DNA from 2 places in the Tepidibacillus infernus genome. Region 1 is predicted to be linked to the other one. Evidence: a T-box and tRNA genes for the amino acid it is inferred to sense, from the RefSeq annotation. Region 1 holds a T-box; the other holds one or more tRNA genes.
What was found. The T-box of region 1 lies ahead of thrS (threonine--tRNA ligase). A T-box ahead of a tRNA ligase gene usually reads a tRNA of that ligase, here a tRNA-Thr.

Region 1 (3,420 bases):
ACCAATCACAAGCATATAAGGCACTTTTTGTAGTTGTGCTTCACGGATCTTATAACCAATCTTTTCGTTACGATCATCTAATTGAACACGAATGCCTGCTTCTTGCATTCTTTTTAATACTTCTTTTGCATAATCATGATGAGGTTCAGCAATTGGCAGAAGTTTTGCTTGAACAGGTGCTAACCAAGTAGGGAATGCACCGGCATAATGTTCAGTAATGATCCCAATAAATCGGTCAATAGAACCCATAATCGCACGATGAATGACAACTGGACGATGACGCTGATTGTCTTCCCCGATATAGTGTAAATCAAATTTTTCAGGCATTTGGAAGTCAAGCTGAATGGTTGCCAATTGCCAGCTACGCTTCAATGCGTCAAGAATATGAAAATCAATTTTTGGACCATAGAATGCGCCATCTCCTTCATTGATGGTGTATTCCATTCCCAAATGATCCAACACATTTTTTAACGCTGTCTCTGCTTGTTCCCATAATTCATCTGACCCCATTGAATCTTCAGGTCTAGTAGATAATTCAACTTTATAATCAAAACCAAATACACTGTAGATTTTATCAATCAACTTAATAACTTCTTTAATTTCCGATTCAATCTGATCAGGTCTTACGAAAATATGTGCATCATCCTGAGTAAAGGTACGAACACGCATCATTCCATTTAATGCACCTGATAACTCATGGCGATGAACTTGGCCGAATTCAGCAATACGTAATGGAAGATCGCGATAAGAATGTAATTGATTTTTATAAATCAACATATGACCTGGGCAATTCATTGGTTTTAGTGCAAATTTGGTATCATCGACGTCAGTGAAATACATATTTTCTTTATAATGTTCCCAGTGTCCAGATTGCTCCCAGAGACGTTGATTCATCACAAGTGGAGTACGAACCTCTCTATATCCAGCTTCTTCTTGAAGTTTTCTTGAGAAATTCTCCAATTGGTTACGAATGATCATTCCATTTTCTAGGTAGAATGGCATTCCAGGAGCCTCGTCTGAGAACATATAGAGCTCTAATTCCCGACCTAGTTTGCGATGATCACGTTTTTTTGCTTCTTCTAAGAAATGTAAGTAATCTTCTAATTGATTTTCTTTAGGGAAAGAGGTTCCATAAATTCGTTGTAACATTTGGCGATCAGAATCCCCTCTCCAATAAGCACCAGCGATACTTAATAACTTAATCGCTTTAATTTTTCCTGTTGATGGTAAGTGAGGGCCACGGCAAAGGTCAAAGAATTCACCTTGTTCATAAATCGTGATTTCAGCATCCTCTGGTAACTCATTGATGATCTCCACTTTCAAATCATCATTTATTCCTTTGAAAATTTCCAATGCCTCTTCACGTGATACTACCTTTCTACGAATCGGTAAGTCTTCTTTAATGATTTTCTTCATTTCTCTTTCAATTTTTTCTAAATCATCTGTTGAGAGCTGTTCAGGAATATCCATATCGTAGTAAAAACCGTCTTCGATTACTGGACCAATACCAAATTTTGTCCCAGGATACAAACGATTCACAGCTTGTGCTAATAAATGAGCAGAGCTATGGCGATAGACTTCAAGTCCATCCTCACTGTCCATTGTCACAACTTCTACTGTAGCATCTTCTTCAATGGGTAAATATAGATCTACCAATTTACCATTTACTTTACCAGCTATGGCTTTTTTCTTTAGACCTGGGCTTATGGAAGCAGCAATATCTTCGATAGTTATACCCTTGTCAAACTCTTTAAAAGAACCATCCGGAAACGTAATCTTAATCTTATCCATCCTTCATAACACTCCTTTTTAGTGATTTTGATGCAAAAAATTTTTTTCAATAAAAAAAGCACATTCATCCTCTATGGGACGATTGTGCCGTGGTTCCACCCAAATTTCATTTATGAAGGAAATATCCCTACTTCCTAAATAAATGCTCATATAGATAACGGTGACTACCGATAATAGCTACTTTTCTTTTCGCTATTATGACTCAAAGGGGGTAAATCATCAACCCTAGTTAAGAATCTCTCAGCCAAGGATTCTCTCTATAAACACTGGTACTTGATCATTCATGTCCTCATCATCGTCGATCTAACTATTTTTTTAACTAAGTTTTTTAATAATTAGTATTATAAGAATGGCTATGATAAAAGTCAAGTTTCACTATAGATTTAAATCTGGTTTGTTCCCTTTTACCAAGTAAATGACACTCTCTCCGATATTTGTAGCATGATCTCCAATTCGTTCGATATATCTGGCTACAAATGAGAGTAACATTGCTTGGCTTAGCGTTTCAGGTTTTTTGGTCATAATCTCTAATAAATCACGTAAAACCGTACTATACAATTTATCAACCTTATCATCAATTTCAGCTAAACCAAACGCTAACTCAACATTTTCCTCAATATAAGATTTTAATCCGTTCGTTAACATTTGTTTTACCATTTGCGCCATTTGAGGGATATCAACTAAGGGTTTTAATAAGTGGTCTTCTTCAATTCGAATCGTTACCTTCGCAATATCTCTTGATAAATCAGCCATTCTTTCTAAACTACTTGCAATTTTAATAGCTGCTATAATTTTCCTTAAATCTTTAGCAACTGGTTGTTGAGTAGCCACTAATTGAACGGCAAGTGTTTCAATTTGATCTTCCATTTCATTTACCTTGACATCATCCTCTACCACTTTTCTTGCTAAATCTTTATCCAAATTAGACAACGATTCAAGGGATTTTTCAATGGCTTCTTCAACAAGATTACCCATTTGCAACAAGTTTTGTTGCAAAGTATTCAATTCTTGATCAAAGCTTTTTCTTTGCACAGTGTATCATCTCCTTGTATTAACCAAAACGACCAGTTATATAATCCTCTGTCTTTTGGTTTTTAGGGTTTGAAAAGATTTTAACAGTATCATCATATTCAATCAACTCACCATTTAGGAAAAAGGCAGTTTTATCAGACACACGAGCCGCTTGTTGCATATTATGAGTGACGATGATGATTGTATACTTATCCTTTAAAGAATGAACCAATTCTTCAACTCTTAATGTAGAAATCGGGTCAAGTGCAGATGTTGGTTCATCCATCAATATTACATCTGGTTCTACTGCTAAGGTTCTAGCAATACATAGACGTTGTTGTTGACCACCAGATAACCCCATGGCATTTTTATTTAAACGATCCTTGACCTCGTCCCAAAGATTAGCCTGAATTAAACTAGTCTCTACTTTTTCATCTAAGATTTTTTTATCTTTCGTTCCATTTAAACGTAAGCCAGCAATCACATTATCGTAAATCGACATCGTCGGGAATGGATTAGGTTTCTGAAAAACCATCCCAATTCGGTGGCGTACGCTTACTGGGTCTATATTCGTATCATAAATGTTTTGGCCATCAACGATGATTTCACCAGTAACTC
Region 2 (3,420 bases), 2.2 Mb from region 1:
ATATTCATGAACAAGGATTTAGTACAAAGAATTTAAGAATTAGTAATCGTGCGCATGTGATCATGCCTTACCATATTAAGTTGGATCTTGTAGAAGAAGAAAGAAAAGGTAGTAACAAAATCGGAACAACGGGTAAAGGAATTGGACCCGCATATATGGACAAAGCGGCTAGAGTTGGGATTCGTATCGCTGATTTGTTAGATGAACAGGAATTTGAAAAAAAATTAAGAAGGAATCTTGAAGAGAAAAACCGTCTATTTGAAAAATTTTATGAAACAGATGGGTTTAAAGCAGAGAAAATTTTAGAGGAATATGCGATATATCGTGAAATCATCAGACCTTACGTGGTTGATACTTCTGTCGTTTTAAATGATGCCATTGACCAAGGGAAAAGGGTATTATTTGAAGGAGCCCAAGGGGTTATGCTTGATATTGACCAAGGTACTTACCCATTTGTCACTTCATCTAATCCTGTGGCAGGTGGAGTGACGATTGGTTCTGGTGTAGGTCCAACAAAAATTCATCATGTTGTAGGTGTTGCAAAAGCCTATACGACTCGTGTTGGCGATGGGCCATTTCCTACTGAATTGAATAATGAAATAGGTGATCGAATTCGTGAAGTCGGCAACGAGTATGGAACAACGACAGGAAGACCTAGACGAGTAGGCTGGTTTGATAGTGTGGTTGTAAGACATGCTCGACGTGTTAGCGGAATTACCGAGTTATCTTTAAATTCAATTGATGTATTGACAGGTATTCCTACATTAAAAATTTGTAAAGCATATAAGTATAACGGAGAAATCATTGAGGAGTTCCCCGCCAATTTAAGGGTGTTAGCTGAATGTGTGCCTGTTTATGAAGAGCTACCTGGATGGGATGAAGATATTACCGGTGTTCGTAATTTAAATGACTTACCAGTAAATGCTCGTCATTATATCGAACGAATTTCCCAACTCACTGGAATCCCTATTGCCATCTTCTCAGTAGGGCCAAATCGAGAACAAACAAATATGATAAAAGGCGTATTTGCATAGGCCATCTATTTTTTTCAATATGATCATAGAACCCACAAAAGGAATCGCAATAGTTTTTAAAGAAGCCATCACTTTTGTGGGTTTTTAATTCTGAAAGTTGGATTTGTAGAATAAAGAATCTTTTTGAAAAATGTGCAAAAAAGGTTGCATATTAATTTCTATCGTGGTAATATATTTTTTGTGTCCAAGAGGACAAGTTGTGAGCCATTAGCTCAGCAGGTAGAGCACCTGACTTTTAATCAGGGTGTCACAGGTTCGAATCCTGTATGGCTCACCATTTTTATGCGTATGGCCCGTTGGTCAAGTGGTTAAGACACCGCCCTTTCACGGCGGTAACAGGGGTTCGAATCCCCTACGGGTCACCATACGGGACTAGCTACGCGTCGGAATCCCGTTAGCTTTGCGATTTTAATGTTTTTTTATAATAAGGTTCGGTAGCTCAGTCGGTAGAGCAGAGGACTGAAAATCCTCGTGTCGGCGGTTCGATTCCGTCCCGAACCACCATAAAATGATATACTTTCCGCTTTCCCTACTTTAATAAGTAGGTTTTTCTATTTTCTGAAACATAAACTCAAGTCATTCCGTTATATTTTTTGATGATGTTTTCTACCTGAGGAGCTTGATCCTCATTCATTACAATGGTTAGTAAAATGTTCGGTGGTATCGCAGTTCTATTACCATCTGCCATTCCACTTGCACTGACATCTGCCGCAGCTAGTACTTCTGCGTTATCATTTACTAATGAACCTAATGTTAAATCAGTTAAACTGTCAAATCGACTTGTGATGGGATTTACCTGATCATTTAATTGGTCTCCAGGATAAAAAGCTATTCGATCTACTTGGGTTTCAATTGAATTGTATTGCTGTAGCTCGCTTGCCGCTTTTTGTGCATCTTCAACAGATCGAAAATAAGCCAATATATTTCTTTGGTTCATCATTTTGCCTCCCTTCAAATATAGTGTATATAGAATGCTTGAAGAGCATACATTTTACTAGTGTTCTAAAAATGTTCAGATTTTTCCACTTGAAGTGACAAGCTATATTATGGTAAATTTGAACATATGGAGGCTTTAAAACATGCCGATGTGGCTCAGCTGGTAGAGCAGCTCATTCGTAATGAGCAGGTCGTGGGTTCGAGTCCCATCGTCGGCTCCACTTTAAAAATAGGACATTCTTATGTGAGAGAGAGAAAAAAAACTCCATAAAAAGGAGGTTGTCATGGCGACGTTCAATGATAAATTTACCGATTTTAAAGGTAAATTCCAAAAGGACTTAACCAAGGCTAGTAATTGGGGAAAAACAATAGTTCAGACCGTACAACAATATATTCAATCAAATAAGAAAAGATCAATCATCATTGGTTCAATTACAGGCACAATTCTTATGACTACCCTTTTTGGTGTAGGCTATTATCAGGCAAATGCCGTAAATCTTTATCACGTCTATTTAGATGGTAAAGAAGTTGGGGTTGTTAATAATAAAGAAGTAGTTGAACAATGGAAAGAGCAAGTTTTAAAGCAAGCCCAGAATACATATAGCACGATAACATTAAATTTTGGAAATAAGATTACATATCAGGAAGAGAAGAAATTTAAAGGCCAGTTTGATAACGCTAAGACTTTAAGTGCTCTAAAAGATGCCTTCTCGATTCAAGCGACAGCTGTTGAACTCGTAGTGAATGGAAAAGTAGTTGGATATGTAAAAGATCAAAAAACAGCAGATTTAATACTTGAGCAAATCAAACAGCCTTTTCTTCCAAACAAGAATAAAGATAAAGTAAAAGCAGCTTCTCTTGATGGAAACAATCAACAAATTAGAAAGCTAGATCAAATTCAAATTAAAGAAGAAGTTGTTACCAAAGAGGTTAAAGTAACACCAGCAGAAATTTTATCTGCAGAAGATATGGTGACATTGTTAAAACAAGGAACCTTAGAACAGAAAAAATATATTGTGAAACAAGGAGATACACTTTCTGGAATTGCCCAACAATTTGGCATCACGACGAAACAGATATATCAATTGAATCCTAATATTAAAGGTGAATTCATCAATATTGGTGACGAAGTGATTGTTACAGCCAAAACTCCGCTTGTTACTGTTCAAACAAAAGAAACAGTGATCAATCAAGAAAGAATTCCTTACAAAGTGGTTTATCAAAAGGATTCATCGATGTACTCAAACCAAACAAAAGTGGTACAACAAGGTTCCGATGGTAAGAAAAGTGTGGAATACTCGATATTGAAGGAAAATGGAGTAACCACGCAAAAAACAATTCTAAAAGAAACGGTTATTTCTGAAGCAAAAGATAAAATTGTGAAGAAGGGTACTAAAATTGTTTCTTCACGTGGTTCTGGTACATTATTATGGCCAACAGTAGGAGGAAT

Region 2: it has a tRNA-Thr gene. The T-box ahead of thrS (threonine--tRNA ligase) is inferred to sense a tRNA for this amino acid. The anticodon was not compared.

Annotation. Positions count from the first base shown of each region.
Region 1 is NZ_JBLWFI010000001.1:93,752-97,171, reverse strand. It holds gene thrS (threonine--tRNA ligase) at 1-1,791, opposite strand, end outside; T-box leader at 1,863-2,096, opposite strand; gene phoU (phosphate signaling complex protein PhoU) at 2,167-2,823, opposite strand; gene pstB (phosphate ABC transporter ATP-binding protein PstB) at 2,843-3,420, opposite strand, start outside.
Region 2 is NZ_JBLWFI010000001.1:2,338,795-2,342,214, reverse strand. It holds gene TEPIDINF_RS11705 (adenylosuccinate synthase) at 1-1,034, shown strand, start outside; tRNA gene TEPIDINF_RS11700 (tRNA-Lys) at 1,236-1,311, shown strand; tRNA gene TEPIDINF_RS11695 (tRNA-Glu) at 1,325-1,399, shown strand; tRNA gene TEPIDINF_RS11690 (tRNA-Phe) at 1,463-1,538, shown strand; gene TEPIDINF_RS11685 (hypothetical protein) at 1,606-1,974, opposite strand; tRNA gene TEPIDINF_RS11680 (tRNA-Thr) at 2,116-2,191, shown strand; gene TEPIDINF_RS11675 (peptidoglycan DD-metalloendopeptidase family protein) at 2,255-3,420, shown strand, end outside.